Regions from separate parts of the Pseudomonas sichuanensis genome, predicted to be linked through region 1. Evidence: riboswitches for the same ligand, from Rfam matches in the RefSeq annotation. Region 1 holds a riboswitch; the other holds the start of a gene.
The links. A riboswitch is a leader RNA that binds a small molecule or an ion and turns the genes downstream of it on or off. The one in region 1 is predicted to bind cobalamin.

Region 1 (7,793 bases):
CCAGTTGCTCGGCGATCAGGCCGGCGTAATCGGCGCTCAGGCCCTCGTAGTCGTCCTGGCTGGTGTTGATATCGAAAGGCGGGTAGTCGGGGCGCGAGCCCCCCAAGGTCAGTACCTGGCGTTCGCGCAGCCATTGCCGGTCGTTGTCGTCAAGGGGCAGTGGCGCGGCGGCGCTCTGGGCGCGGGCCAGCAGGTGACGGTCCTCGCTGGTGGTCTGGGACAGTCCCTGCACGGGCACCAGCAAGGTCAGCACCAGGCACAGCAGTGTGCCCTTGCTCATGCTTCAGCCCGCGTTGTTGCGTTTGGCCAGGTCGACCATTTCCACCAGTGATTCGACCTTGAGCTTCTCCATGATCCGGCCGCGGTAGGTACTGATGGTCTTGGCGCTGAGGTGCATCTGCTCGCCGATCAGCTTGTTGCTCTGCCCCGCGCAGAGGCGGCGCAGCACCTCCATTTCACGGTTCGACAGGCTGCCCAGTCGGTCACCCTCGCTTTCCAGGGTGTTGCTGTTGACTGCCATCTGCGGGAAGGTCGAATAGCCTTTGACCAGTGCCTTGAGGGCAAAGACCAGGGCGTCGAGGTCTTCGTCCTTGTTGACGAAGGCCGAGATGCCGGCGTCCATGCACCGGCGTACGTACAAGTCGGCCGGCTGGCCGGTCAACGCCATGATCCTGGGGGAGGGGGTGAGCAGCTTGAGGCGTTTGATCACTTCCATGCCATCGAGGTCGGGCAGGCCGATATCGAGGATGACCACATCTGCCTTGGTCTGCTCGGCCAGGCGTGCGGCATCCTTGCCTTTACCGGTTTCGCCGACGACGGTGAAGCGCTCCCCCTCGAGCAGCATGCGTACAGCAAGGCGAACAATGTGATGGTCATCGACCAACAGCACGGATGTCATGTGAAACTCCTGTCGGATTGAGCCCATGTCCTGTCTTCCGTCGGGCTCACGCCTGCGGATCAATTGGGCAGCGCGCACATTACGGTGATTCCGAACCCTTGGTAATAGGCGAGTATAGGCGCGTTGAAAAGACAACAAGGAATTGTAGAAAAGGACTACAAAAGGGGCGCGGGAACGCCCCGGGACAGGTACTGAGGCAGGCGGGTCAGTTGCAGGCGGGATGTGCCTTGAGGATGCGCTCGCTGGAGGCGGGGTTGTTCTTCAGGGCCTGGCCCACCCGGGGCGGGCGGCTGAGTAGCGGGCCGCCACAGTTGGGGCAGCGGCCGTGCAAGTGCTGGTCATTGCAGCTGCGACAGAAGGTGCATTCGAACGAGCAGATCAAGGCGTCCGGGCTGTCGCCCGGCAGGTCGCTGTTGCAGCACTCGCAGTTGGGGCGTAGTTCGAGCATGGGCGTGGCTCCGTGACGTGGAAGGGCAGTGTGCGCCGTCGCCACGTCTGGCGGCAATCGCTTCAGTTGCCCGGGCGGTACAGGTGGGCGTGGCCGGCGCGGTACAGCGCCGATTCGGCGAACGGTGCATCACCCAGCACATGGCCGACCAGGATCAGCGCCGTGCGCCGGAAGCCCTTGCTGGCCACGCGCTCGACGATGTCCGCCAGGGTGCCCCTGGCCCAGTCCTGATCGGGCCAGGTGGCGCGATGGACCACGGCGATCGGGCAGTCGGCGCCGTAATGGGGCAGGAGTTCCTCGACGATCCGCGCCAGGTTCTTGATGCCCAGATGGATGGCCAGGGTGCTGCCATGCCGGGCCAAGTCGGCCAGTTGTTCGCCGGCCGGCATCGGTGAGCTGTCGCCGTAACGGGTCAGGATCACCGTTTGCGACACCTCTGGCAGGGTCAGCTCGCAACCCAGCAGCGCGGCGCTGGCGGCGGTGGCCGTCACGCCGGGGATGATCTGGTAGTCGATGCCCAGTTCGCGCAGTTGGCGGATCTGCTCACCGATGGCGCCATACAGGCTGGGGTCGCCGCTATGTACCCGGGCCACGTCCTGGCCGTTGGCGTGGGCCTGGCGCATGGCCTCGACGATCTGCTGCAGGTGCAGTTCGGCACTGTTGATCACTGTCTCGGCACGGTGCCCTTCGAGCACGGCAGCGGGTACCAGCGAGCCGGCATAGATGATCACCGGGCACTGGCGGATCAAACGCTGGCCCTTGACCGTGATCAGTTCCGGATCGCCGGGGCCGGCGCCGATGAAGTAGACCGTCATGGGGAGTCCTTGCAGGTAAAAGGGCGGATTATCCGCCGATGGCCAGCGCCAGGGTAGCGCCGCCGAGTCGCTGGCGCGGTACGCGCAGGCCAGGCTGCAGCGATTCGCGGCCAGCCAGGGCCAATGCGGCGCTTTCGGCCACACCCCAGCAGCCGGTCTGGGCGAAGGCGATGGCCGAGCGCTGGCTGAGCAGCGGCTCGAAGCCGAGCAGTTGCCCGGCATCGAAACAGATGAACGGCAGCCCGAGGCGCTCGGCCAAGGCCAGCAGGCCTGGCTCCCGGGCCTTTGGCGCGATGCTGGCGATGCCGCGCAGCGCGCTGAGCGGCAGGGCATGCTCGGCCAGGGTCTGGCGCAGCAGGACCGCCAGGGTCTCCACCGGGCAACCCCGGCGGCACCCAAAGCCGGCATACAGCGCCGGCGGCTTTGCAGATTCCAGCATCAGGCTTGACTGTAGCGACGGTACAGCCAGGCGCTGAGCAGGCCCAGGGCCACCCAGAAGGCGGCATTGGTCAGCCAGGAAGCGATCTTGAACTGGGTTTCCAGTGCCTCGGGTGCCAGGCTTTCATGCACCGCTGGCTGTGGCGCGCCGATCACGTGGGGCACAATCAGCAGCGCCGCGCCAAGTACCTTCAACAGCCAGTGGCGACCGAACACCAGCAATGCCAGGCCAGTGGCGGTGGCGGCGGCGGTGCCGATCCACCAGGTCTGGCGTTGGCCCAGGTCGGCAGCGGCGGTGCCCGGCAGCTCCGGCGGCAGGCCCAGGGTCGGCGCCAGGCAGAACACCGCAAAGCCGGCCAGGCCCCACAGCGCGCCGGTGCTGACCCGGCCCGGCTCGCGCAGGCTATACAGCGCGACGAGGATCAGCGCAAAGCCGACGGCTACCACCAGGTTGCCACCGGTGGTGGACAGCACGCGTTGCCAGCCGTCTTCCGGCGCCCAAGCTTCGGCGCTGTGCTCATGCTCGTGGGGGGCGGCGGCTTCGCCATGCTCATGGTGCTCGGCTGCCGGGGCGGCGCTTTCATAGGTCTCCGCCTGCAGAATCAGCGGTGCGACCCAGAAGCTTTGCAGCAGTGTCAGCAGCAGGGCGGCGAGCAGCCCACTGAAGCCCGCAGTGCGGGCAATACGGGTAATCATGCGGGGCTACTCAGTGGCAGGGGAAGGCGGCGCTGTGGCGGGTGTCGTGGGCAGCGTTGTGCACCGCCTCGATGTGCGAGAAGCCGGCGAAGTAAACCAGGCACAGGCCCAGCAGGCTGGCGCCGATGGCGATGACCATGCGCTGGCTGAGTGTGGCGGGGGTGGAGATGCTGTGTTTTGTGCTGGTAATCGGCATGACGCGTTCCTCTGCTGCTTTTATTGGGGCAACGGGCAGGCGCGGCGCTCCCGGGCAGGACAGCCCAGGGAATACGACAGCGCCCGCCCACCGCGGGGTGTTGATGTGGTGTCAGGCCGGTCTCCGGGCTGGCGAGGTGGAGCGGTGCTCCATCTATTGGCGTCACCTTCCCATGCCTGTTGAACCGGCACAGTGGTCAAGACGCTTCACTCGCTTACCGTTGCGGGGGCAGCACCGGCCTTGTCCGCTGTCTATTAAAGACGCTGGACGCACCGGTTTCCCGTTTCACCCCCAATGGGGGCACCTGAACGCAGTGCGCTAGCAAATCATGGGGCGTGGCTTGCGTCAATCGCCCCAGCGGTTGACCGGTGTCGGGCGGATGCGTAGCCTTGCCGCTTCGAGGTTCTCCGGCCCAGGCCGGAGCTAAGACGGGAACGCGGTCCAAGCCGCGGCTGCCCCCGCAACTGTAAGCACTCAAAAGGATCGGCACAGCCACTGCGCAAGCGCGGGAAGGCGCCATCCCCCCGGCACCGCTGCCGGAACAGTGCAAGCCAGGAGACCTGCCTCGCAACGTTTTCGACTATCAACCGGGCGGGGTGATCCGGTGGCGAACGCGCCCGGCCGGCAACGCCCGAGGCTGTCGTCCCGCATGCCCGCGCCATTGCTGCCAAGGGCATCGCGACATGAAAACACTGGCCAAGCTCCCCGTCACCATCGTCACCGGCTTCCTCGGCTCGGGCAAGACCACCTTACTGCGCCACATGCTCGACAACGCCCAGGGCCGCCGCATCGCGGTGATCGTCAACGAGTTCGGCGAGCTGGGCATCGATGGCGAAATCCTCAAGCAGTGCAGCATTGGTTGCACTGAAGAAGAAGCCAACGGCCGCGTCTACGAGCTGGCCAATGGCTGCCTGTGCTGCACCGTGCAGGAAGAGTTCTTCCCGGTGATGCGCGAACTGGTGGCGCGCCGCGGCGACCTCGACCACATCCTTATCGAAACCAGCGGCCTGGCCCTGCCCAAGCCCCTGGTGCAAGCCTTCCAGTGGCCAGAAATCCGCAACGCCTGCACCGTCGATGCGGTTATCACCGTGGTCGACAGCCCGGCAGTGGCCGCCGGCACCTTCGCCGCCTACCCGGACCAGGTCGACGCCCAGCGCAAGCTCGACCCCAACCTGGACCACGAGTCGCCGCTGCATGAACTGTTCGCCGACCAGCTGGCCAGCGCCGACCTGGTGGTGTTGAACAAGGCCGACCTGATCGACGCCGAAGGCCTGGCCAAGGTTCGTGCCGAAGTCGCCGAAGAGCTGCCGCCAGCGGTGAAAGTGATCGAAGCCAGCAGTGGCCGCCTGCCGCTGGAAGTGCTGCTGGGCGTCGGTGCCGAATCCGAGGCGCACATCGACGGCCGTCGCACCCACCACGATTCGCACCACGACGGCGATGACCACGACGATCACGACCATGACGCCTTCGACTCGATCTCCATCGACCTGCCAGAGGCCGACGAAAGCCTGCTGCTCGATGCCCTGACGCAACTGGTCACCGAGTTCGGCATCCTGCGCGCCAAAGGCTTCGCCGCCATTCCCGGCAAGCCGATGCGCCTGCTGATCCAGGGCGTGGGCACGCGCTTCGACAAGCACTTCGACCGCGCCTGGCGCACTGACGAGCCGCGCATCACCCGCCTGGTGCTGATCGGCCAGGACCTCGATGCCGTGCACCTGGAAGCGCGCCTGCGCCAGTCCCTGGGCGCCTGACCCATGCACCTGCTGAGGACCCAGCCCGGCGGCTTCGTGCCGGACGACAGCATTGCCGACCTCGGCCAGACTCCCGCCGAGCTGGTGATCCTCTGCAGCGGCGATTCGCACCTGGCGCTGCTCGCCGAAACCGCCGAGCAGTTGCCGGACGACTTCCCCAGCGTGCGCCTGGCCAACCCCATGCAGGTGCAGAACCACGCCTCGGTCGACCTGTATGTAGACGAGGTGCTGCGCCACGCCAAGGTGATCCTGGTGTCGCTGCACGGCGGCGTCGGTTACTGGCGCTATGGCGTCGAGCAACTGGTGGAACTCAGCCAGCGCGGCGTGCAACTGATCCTGGTGCCCGGCGATGACCGCCCCGACCCGGAACTGACCGACCTGGGCACGGTGCGTGGCGAGCAGGCCGAACGCCTCTGGCACTACCTGCGCCAGGGTGGCAAGGCCAACGCGGTCAGCCTGTTCAATTGCCTGGCCAGCCAGTGGTTGGGGCGTGACTACGCCTGGGATGAACCGCAGCCGTTGCCGCGTACTGCGGTTTACCACCCGGCCAAGGCCAGCGCCCAGTTGCAGGACTGGTACGCCGACTGGCATCCCGAGCAGCCGGTGGCGCCACTGTTGTTCTATCGCTCGCACCTGCAGGCGGCCAACACCGCCTTCATCGACGTGTTTTGCCAACGCCTGCAAGCCTGTGGCCTGAACCCGCTGCCCATTGCCGTGGCCAGCCTCAAGGAGCGCGCCTGCCTCGACCAGGTCGAGGCCTGGCTCGATGAAGTGCAGGCTGAAGTGGTGATCAACACCACCGGCTTTGCCTTGTCCAGCCCCGAACAGCCCAACCTGCGCCCATTGCGCCGCGATGTACCGGTGCTGCAGGCGATCTGCGCCCAGGACAACCAACCGGCCTGGGAGCAGAGCGAACAGGGCTTGGGCGCTCGCGACCTGGCCATGCACATCGCCTTGCCGGAACTGGACGGGCGCATCATCACCCGCCCCGTGAGCTTCAAGGACCTGGCCTGGCGCAGCGAGCGCAGCCAGTCCGACGTGGTCTGCTACCGGGCCCACCCTGAACGCATGGACTTCGTCGCCGAACTGGCGCGGCGCTGGGTCGAGCTGGCGCGCCTTGACAACCAGGCGAAGCGCGTGGCGCTGGTGCTGGCCAACTACCCGACCCGCGATGGACGCATCGGCAATGGCGTCGGCCTGGATACGCCCGGCGCCGCACTCAACATTCTCAAGGCCTTGCAGGCGCAGGGTTACCCGGTGGCCGGCCTGCCCGACAGTGGCACCGAACTGATCCACCAGTTGCTCGGCGGGGTGACCAACGACCTCGACCACCTCGACCAGCGCCCCTGTGCCCAGAGCCTGAGCCTGGCCGATTACCACAGCGCCTTCACCGCCTTGCCCGAAGCCAACCAGCGCGCCGTGCTGGAACGTTGGGGCCCGCCCGAACAGGACCCGATGTACCGCAGCGGGCGTTTGATGGTGGCCGGCCTGCGCTACGGCCTGACCTTCGTCGGCATCCAGCCCGCGCGCGGCTACCAGGTCGACCACAGCGCGGTGTACCACGACCCCGACCTGGTGCCGCCCCACGGCTACCTGGCGTTCCACTTCTGGCTGCGCAACGGCTATGCCGCCGATGCGCTGATTCACGTCGGCAAGCACGGCAACCTGGAGTGGCTGCCGGGCAAGGGGGTCGGGCTGTCCAATGAATGCTGGCCAGACGCCTTGCTCGGCCCGCTGCCGAACATCTACCCGTTCATCGTCAACGACCCGGGCGAGGGCGCCCAGGCCAAACGGCGCACCCAGGCGGTGATCATCGACCACCTGATGCCGCCGCTGACCCGTGCCGAAACCTATGGCCCGCTGCGCCAGCTGGAGCAGCTGGCTGACGAATACTACGAAGCGCAGCTGCTTGACCCGCGCCGTGCCCAGGAGCTGCAGCGCGACATCCTCGAACTGCTCAAGGCCAACCACATCGACCGCGACCTGCAGCTCGAAGGCCAGCTGGACGACGCGGCGGTGTGGCTGCCGCGGCTCGACACCTACCTGTGCGACCTCAAGGAATCGCAGATCCGCGATGGCCTGCATGTGTTCGGCCAGTCGCCCCAGGGCCGGCTGCGCAGCGACACGCTGTTGGCGCTGCTGCGGGTGGAACGCGGTGACGGCAAGGGCGGCAATGCCAGCCTGATCCGCGCCCTGGCCCGGGCGCTGGGGCTGGGCTTCGACCCGCTCGATTGCGACCTCGGCCAGGCCTGGGAGGGTCCACGCCCGGCGCTGCTACAGCAGCTGGACGCGGCGCTGTGGCGCACGGCCGGGGATACCCGTGAACGGCTCGAACTGCTGGCGTTGACATTGATCGAACAGGCGCTGGAAGGCGACTGCCCACTTGATGGGCAGGCTGACTGGCAACCGGTGCGCGAGGTGCTGCAAGCGCTGGTCGAGCAGGTCGCCCCCAACCTGGACGCCTGCGGCGCTGCCGAAATCGACGGCCTGCTGGCGGCCCTGGCCGGGCGTTTCGTCCCCGCCGGGCCCAGCGGCGCGCCGAGCCGTGGCC
Region 2 (7,793 bases), 420 kb from region 1:
CCAATGTTATCTCCGAAGGACATAACTAGATGACCACGTAAAAGTCGTCAAACAACTTTATGTTTGCCGCAGACGTCTTCCTTGCTTTGATCCCAATGCACCTGTCCAGATCGCATGCAGTACACTCGCACCTTCACTGCGCCCAAGGCCCCTGCCCCATGCCCCGCTTGCCAAGACTGCTGTTGCCCCTGCTGCTGCTCACCGCCCTCGCCGCCTGCGACCAGGCACCCAGCCGCGACGAAAAGATCCGCTCCAGCCTGCCCCTGCAGGAAGCCTACGAGCACAACATCGGGCGCATGGCGCAGCTGTTGGCCGTAACCCACCCCAAGCTGCCCGAAGAACAGATCAAGACGGTACTGCGCAAGCACCTGACCGTCGAGGACCAGCGCCAGGACCTGTATCGGCTCTACAGCGAAAAGAACTTCGACGATGGCGAATTCGACACCATCGTCGCCGCCACCCGCGACCCGGCCAAGGCCAAGGCGCTGGGCGAAACCGATGAAGGCAAGCGGCTGAGCGAAAAACTGACCGCGCTGATGCGCGAGAGCGCCAGGGACCCGAAAGTGCAGGCCTTGGTCGAAGCGCGCATGCAAGAGGTCGAGGACGAACTCCAGGCGTTGCAGCAAGCCGCTCCATGACAGTGGCGCTTTACGCCCTGATGCACGACGCAGGCGGGACATGTAACAAGCCTTGTCTTAAAACTGTCACCTTTCGGTCATAGGATTGACCCCGATCTGCCATTTCCCCTCAAGGATGATTCAGCCATGCGTCGTGTCGTGTTCAACCAGAAAGGCGGTGTAGGCAAGTCCAGCATTGCCTGTAACCTGGCCGCTGCCAGTGCCGCCGAGGGCTATCGCACCCTGCTGGTGGACCTCGACCCTCAGGCCAACGCCACCTTTTACCTGACCGGCCTGGTCAACCACGACATCCCGGCGGGCATCGCCGATTTCTTCCGCCAGACCCTTGCCCCCGCGCCGGCCACCGGCAAGAAGCACCGCGTGGCCATCACCGAAACCCGCTACGCCAACCTGCACCTGATCACCGCCAGCCCCGACCTAGCCGACCTGCAAGGCAAGCTGGAGAGCAAGTTCAAGATCAACAAGCTGCGCAAGCTGCTGGTGGAGCTGTCGGCGGACTACGAGCGGATCTACATCGACACGCCACCGGCGCTGAACTTCTACACCTTCAGCGCCCTGGTGGCCGCCGAGCGCCTGCTGATCCCCTACGACTGCGACAGCTTCTCGCGCCAGGCGCTGCTTAACGTTATGGCCGAGGTCGACGAACTGCGCCAGGACCACAATGCCGCGTTGCAGGTTGAAGGTGTGGTGGTCAACCAGTTCGCCGGGCGCACCGCCCTGCACCAGACCCTGGTCGACCAGTTGCGCGGCGAAGGGCTGCCGGTGCTGCCGGTGTACCTGAGCAACTCGATCAAGATGCGCGAGTCCCATGAAGCGGCCGTGCCCCTGGTGCACCTGGCGCCGCGCCACAGGCTGGCGCAGGAGTTTGTCGAGTTGCTGGATGTGCTGGAGCGGGCGGCGTGAGGGGGGTGTGGGGGTTCAAGTGGCCGACTTAGTCGCGCGTGTGGGCGGGCAGGCGTAGGGTGGTAATTTTGCAGCGCTCTCAAGATCGAGCGCCGCCCGCGCGGCGCTTCGCGGGTAAACCCGCTCCCACAGTTTATTTCGGGCCAATTATTCCTGTGAAAGTACCGGTGCCTGCCTTGGTGCATGCCTTGAGTCATGTGGGGCGGCGGCAACGCCCACACTGAAACCGCGTCGTACCAACAAGGCGGACCAGGTAATGGCACAGGAAAGACTGGCCCGAAACAAACTGTGGGAGCGGGTTTACCCGCGAAGCGCCGCGCGGGCGGCGCTCGATCTCATAGGCGCTGAAGATACCCAGCCGAACACACAGCAGCCCCTACCACCGCCGCCCCTGATCACGCTCACCGCTACCACCGCTGTAACGCGTGTCCTGCCCGCCCTGAATATTCGACCGACTACTGGAAGAGCTGCCATCGCTGTAGCGCGTATCCTGCCCACCCTGAATATTCGCCCGGCTGCTGGAAGAGCGGCCATCGCTGTAGCGCGTGTCCTGCCCACCCTGGATGTTCGAGCGACTACTGGAAGAACTGCCGTCGCTGTAGCGCGTATCCAACCCACCCTGAATATTCGAGCGGCTGCTGGAGCGGCGCCCGTCGCTGTAGGTGGTATCGAAGCCGCCCATGATATTGGCGCGGCTGGTTGAGGTAGTGCCGTCGCTGTAGCGGCAATCCTCGCCGCCCTGGATGTTCTTGCGGCAGCTGTCGGCCAGGGCCGAGGCGCACGGCAACGTCAGCAATGAGGCCAGTAGCAGATGGGTGGGTTTCATGGCAGTCCTTGTCGGCAAATTACATTCAGCATCACGCGGCCTGCATGTATCCACCAATGCTCGCTAAAGCACAAGTGTCTCGAGCAGGCCAATCGCCACTAGATGGCACTCGCTCCAGGCGGGCATGCAGATTTACCCACCCAAGCCTCTGTTCAGCTCAAGCCAAATAGTTATAAGATAACGTTTCATTTGACATTCATTCCTGCCTGCGACCCCTTGCCGATGACCAGCGCCACCGCCTCCCCCACCCTGATCACCCAGCGCCTGCAGAGCATCGATGCCCTGCGCGGCCTGGTGATCCTGTTCATGCTGCTCGACCACGTGCGCGAAACCTTTTTCCTGCATCGCCAGGTCAGCGACCCGATGAGCATCGACGCCACCGACCCCAGCCTGTTCGCCAGCCGCACCCTGGCCCACCTGTGCGCGCCGGTGTTCGTGCTGTTGACCGGGCTGTCGGCCTGGCTGTACGGCGAGAAGTACCAAGGCCGCAGCGACGTCTCGGCATTCCTGTTCAAGCGCGGGCTGTTCCTGGTGGCGCTGGAGTTCACCCTGGTCAACTTCGCCTGGACCTTCCAACTGCCGCCGAGCGTGATCTACCTGCAGGTGATCTGGGCCATCGGTATCAGCATGATCGCCCTGTCGCTGCTGGTGTGGCTGCCGCGCCCGGCACTGCTGGCGCTGGGTGCGCTGATCGTGGCCGGGCACAACCTGCTCGATGGCCTGCATTTCGGCCCGGAGTCGGCGCTGCACGTGCCCTGGGCGATCCTGCATGACCGTGGCTGGCTGCAAGCGACCGACAGCCTGCGCCTGCGCACCTCCTACCCGGTGCTGCCGTGGATTGGCGTGATCGCCCTGGGTTATGGCCTGGGCCCGTGGTTCGCCCGCACCAGCAATGCCGCCGAGCGCCAGAACCGTTTGCTGTTGGCCGGCACCGCCGCACTGCTCGGTTTCGCCGTGCTGCGCCTGCTCAACGGCTACGGCGAAGCGCCGTGGAACAGCTACCCAAGTGTCACGCAAACCCTGATGAGCTTCTTCAACATCACCAAATACCCGCCGTCACTGCTGTTCCTCGCCCTTACCCTGGGCACCGGCCTGTTGCTGCTGCGCGGCTTCGAGCGCGCAGGGTCCGCCCGCTGGATCAGCATGCTGGCGGTGTTCGGCGCCGCACCGATGTTCTTCTACCTGCTGCACCTGTACGTGCTCAAGCTGCTTTACCTGGCCTGCGTGGCGCTGCTGGGCCTCAACCACGGCGACTATTTCGGCTTCGACGGCATTGCCGCGGTGTGGCTGAGTGCCGTGCTGCTGGCTGCGGCGCTGTACCTGCCGGTGCGTGGGTTCGCCCGCCTTAAGGCACGCCGGCGCGACATCGCCTGGCTCAAATACCTGTAAAGGCGTTTTCACCCGGCGGGTGATGGTCTACCATGCCGCCCGCCGGTTTCCACTCGGAATTAATAGGGAATCCCCAGGCCGCCACACGCGCGCCAAAGGGAACTGCCCCCGCAACTGTAGGTGCCGAGCCCGCGCCATCGATGCCACTGGACCTTGTGTCCGGGAAGGCTGGCGCAGGGCCAGGACGCACCAGTCAGGAGACCTGCCGGCACATGTTCACCAACCGGCGGGGTGTCCGGGATGGCCATCCGTTAGTTGCCTCGGGCGCCCTGCCCGAAGCCTGGCGATGCCTGTCCGTGCTCATTCCGTGCACCCTTCGACAGGAGATCGCCCGACCATGCTGCCCCGTATCGCCACCCTGCTCGCCGCCATGTCGCTGACCGGCCTGGCCCAGGCCGCCGCCACGCACTACCCGCTCACCGTCGAAAACTGCGGCGTGCCGCAAACCTTCGCCCAGGCGCCCGCGCGCGCCGTGACCATCGGCCAGGCCGGCACCGAGATGCTCTATGCGCTGGGCCTGGGCGACAAACTGGCCGGCACCTCGCTGTGGTTCAACAACGTGCTGCCCGAGTTCAAGACGCAGAATGACAAGGTCGAGCGCCTGGCCGACAACGACCCCAGCTTCGAAGCGGTGGTGGGCAAACGCCCGCAACTGGTGGCCGTACAGTTCGAATGGATGGTCGGCGCCCAGGGCGTGGTCGGCACCCGCGAGCAGTTCGCCGAGCTGAAGATCCCCACCTACCTGCTGCCGTCCGACTGCGAAGGCAAGGACAACCTGGTCGGCGCCGACGGCACCCGCCTGCAGCCGTTCAAGGTCGAGACCATCTACAAGAGCGTCAGCCAGCTGGCCGAGATCTTCGACGTGCAGGACCGTGGCACGGCGCTGAACGCGCAACTCAAGGGCCAGCTGGAGCATGCCAGACAGCAACTGGCCGGCAAGGACCTTGCCGGCACCAGCGCACTGTTCTGGTTCTCCAGCGCCGACCTTGAGATCGACCCCTACGTCGCCGGCCGCCAGGGCGTGGCCGACTTCATGCTGCAGACCCTGGGCGTGCGCAACGTGGTCGAGTCCAGCGAAGAATGGCCCACCGTGGGTTGGGAAACCCTGGCCAAAGCCAACCCCACCTGGCTGATCATCGCCCGCATGGACCGCCGCCGCTTCCCCGCCGACGACTTCCAGAAGAAGCTCGAATTCCTGCGCAGCGACCCGGTAACCAAGAACATGGACGCCGTGAAAAACGGCCGCATCATAGTCCTCGATGCCGACGCCATGCAGGCCGGCATTCGCCTGTTCCGTGGCCTTGAGCGGTTGTCCGCAGCCTTCGCCAACGGCCAAGCGCCACAACCATGAGCCGCCTGCTGCCCCTCGCCATTGCCGCGCTGGCCGCCCTGCTGCTGGCCATGCTCGCCGGCATCGCCATCGGCGAAACCCGCCTGAGCATCGACCTGGTCTGGCAGGTGCTGGCCAACCAGCTGTGGCAGGCCGGCCACGCCCTCGACCCGATCGACGCCGGCATCGTCTGGAACTACCGGCTGCCGCGCACTCTGGTCGCCGCCGCCTGCGGCGCGGGCCTGGCCACTTGCGGCGTGGTGCTGCAGGCGTTGCTGCGCAACCCGCTGGCCGAGCCCTACTTGCTGGGCCTGTCCGCAGGCGCCTCGACCGGCGCCGTGGCGGTCGGCCTGCTTGGCCTGGGCGGCGCAGCGCTGTCGCTGTCCGGCGGCGCCTTCATCGGCGCGCTGGCGGCGTTCGGCCTGGTGCTCTTGCTGTCGCGCGCCAGTGCCAGCAGCCACAACAACGCCCAGGTGATCCTGGCAGGCATTGCCGGGTCGCAACTGTTCAACGCCCTGACCGCCTTCCTGATCACCAAGTCGGCCACCGCCGAGCAGGCGCGCGGCATCCTGTTCTGGCTGCTGGGCAACCTCAGCGGCGTGCGCTGGCCGTCGGTGTGGCTGGCACTGCCGGTGGCCGTGCTTGGCCTGGCGGTGTGCCTGTGGCACCGCCGTGCACTGGACGCCTTCACCTTCGGCGCCGATTCCGCCGCCTCGCTGGGCGTGCCGGTACGCCGCACCCAGTTGCTGCTGATCAGTTGCACGGCGCTGGTGACCGCGGTGATGGTGTCGATCGTCGGCGCCATCGGTTTCGTCGGCCTGGTCATCCCCCACGCCCTGCGCCTGCTGCTCGGCCCCGGCCACAGCCGCCTGCTGCCGGCCAGCGCCCTCGGGGGCGCGCTGTTCCTGATCGTCGCCGACATCCTTTCGCGCACCCTGATCGCCGGCCAGGTGATCCCCGTGGGCGTGGTCACCGCGCTGATCGGTGCACCGGTGTTCGCGCTGATCCTGGTCAGCCGCCGGGGGCGCCCATGACCGTGATGAACTCGCTGGAAGTCGCCCCGCTCGCCTGCCAAGGTTTGAGCCTGCGCCTGGGTGACCGCGAGGTGCTGCAAGGTATCGACCTGGCCGTGCGCCCCGGTGAAACCCTCGGTATCGTCGGCCCCAACGGCTCGGGCAAATCCACCTTGCTCAAGCTGCTCGCCGGCCTGCGCACGCCCACCACGGGCAAGGTGCACTTGCTCGGGGAACCCTTGGCGACACTGCCACGCCGGCGCATCGCCCAGCAGCTGGCACTGGTCGAGCAACAGGCCGACACCCAGGACGCCATCAGTGTCTTCGAAGCCGTGGCACTGGGCCGCACACCCTGGCTCTCGGCATTGGCGCCCTTCGGCAAGGCCGACCGCGCCATCGTCGAGCAAGCCCTGGCCGATGTCGACGCCAGCCACCTCAGCCAGCGCATCTGGCGCGAGCTGTCCGGTGGCGAACGCCAGCGCGTGCACATCGCCCGCGCCCTGGCCCAGCGCCCGCAACTGCTGCTGCTCGACGAGCCGACCAACCACCTGGATATCCAGCACCAGCTGAGCCTGCTGCAACAGGTCCAGGCGCTGCCGGTGACCACCCTGGTGGCCCTGCACGACCTCAACCAGGCGCTCACCTGCGACCGCCTGGCCGTGCTCGACCAGGGCCGCCTGGTGGCCCTCGGCAAGCCCGAAGCCGTACTCACCCCAGAGCGCCTGCTGAGCACTTTCGGCGTACACGCCCACTACCTAACCGATCCCTTCGACGGCGCGCGCATCCTGCGTTTTCGCGCCCCCTGAACCAGGAAGTTCCGCCCATGCCGCCCCGCTCCGCCGCCCTGCTGCTTGCCGCCTTGCTGACCACCACCGCCACCCAGGCCGAGGTGTTCGAAGTGAAGATGCTCAACCGCGGCGCCGAGGGGGCGATGGTCTACGAGCCGGACCACCTGCGCATTGCCCCGGGCGACACCGTGCGCTTTCTGCCGACCCAGGCCGGGCACAACGCGGCGAGCATTCCTGGCCTGCTGCCGGCAGGCGCCGAAGCGTTCAAAAGCAAGCTCAACCAGCCGTACGAATACACCTTCAGCCAGCCCGGGCTGTATGGCATCCAGTGCATCCCGCATCTGGCGATGGGCATGGTGATGCTGGTGCAGGTGGGCGAACCCACGCCGGCGCAGTTGCCAGGCGCCCTGCCCGCCCGCGCGGCCAGCCGCCTCGCCGCGCAGCTGCAAAAGCTGGAGGCCGCGCAATGAAACCGCTGTTCATCGCCCTGCCGCTGCTTGGCCTCAGCCCGCTGGCCCTGGGCGAATCTGCCCAGTCCAAGGCCAATGGCATCGTCGAAGACAGCAGCTGGAGCCTGCTCAACCGCACCGTCTACGACCAGCGCGACTACCGCAACGGCGGGCGCAACAGTGCCGCGCGCAACGCCTACAAACCCCGCGCCGAACGCAGCGGCAAGGCCGAGGAATGGGCCTACGGCCTGATGGGTACATTCAGTTCCGGCTTCACTCAAGGCCTCATCGGCGTGGGCGTCGATGCCCATGCCTACCTTGGCGTGCAGCTCGACAGCGGCGGCGGCCGCGCCGGCAAGGCGCGCCTGCTGGCCATCGACAACGACGGCCACCCCAAGAGCGAATACAGCCGGGGTGGCGCGGCGGTCAAGCTGCGCGCCTCCAACACCGTGCTGGC

Region 2: it holds a riboswitch for cobalamin, as region 1 does, so the genes downstream of both, LOY51_RS16010 (ABC transporter substrate-binding protein) here and cobW (cobalamin biosynthesis protein CobW) in region 1, are expected to answer to the same signal.

The regions. Positions count from the first base shown of each region.
Region 1 covers NZ_CP087185.1:3,140,324-3,148,116, reverse strand. Annotated here, with positions in the region: gene LOY51_RS14230 (transporter substrate-binding domain-containing protein) at 1-280, opposite strand, end outside; gene LOY51_RS14225 (response regulator transcription factor) at 284-898, opposite strand; gene LOY51_RS14220 (DUF1272 domain-containing protein) at 1,104-1,346, opposite strand; gene cobM (precorrin-4 C(11)-methyltransferase) at 1,409-2,161, opposite strand; gene LOY51_RS14210 (cobalamin biosynthesis protein) at 2,190-2,600, opposite strand; gene LOY51_RS14205 (CbtA family protein) at 2,600-3,295, opposite strand; gene LOY51_RS14200 (CbtB domain-containing protein) at 3,306-3,491, opposite strand; cobalamin riboswitch at 3,589-3,814, opposite strand; cobalamin riboswitch at 3,875-4,073, shown strand; gene cobW (cobalamin biosynthesis protein CobW) at 4,175-5,242, shown strand; gene cobN (cobaltochelatase subunit CobN) at 5,246-7,793, shown strand, end outside.
Region 2 covers NZ_CP087185.1:3,564,686-3,572,478, forward strand. Annotated here, with positions in the region: gene LOY51_RS15990 (DUF2059 domain-containing protein) at 159-638, shown strand; gene LOY51_RS15995 (ParA family protein) at 765-1,541, shown strand; gene LOY51_RS16000 (hypothetical protein) at 1,918-2,367, opposite strand; gene LOY51_RS16005 (acetyltransferase domain-containing protein) at 2,590-3,756, shown strand; cobalamin riboswitch at 3,783-3,980, shown strand; gene LOY51_RS16010 (ABC transporter substrate-binding protein) at 4,094-5,107, shown strand; gene LOY51_RS16015 (FecCD family ABC transporter permease) at 5,104-6,120, shown strand; gene LOY51_RS16020 (ABC transporter ATP-binding protein) at 6,117-6,905, shown strand; gene LOY51_RS16025 (pseudoazurin) at 6,923-7,357, shown strand; gene LOY51_RS16030 (OprD family porin) at 7,354-7,793, shown strand, end outside.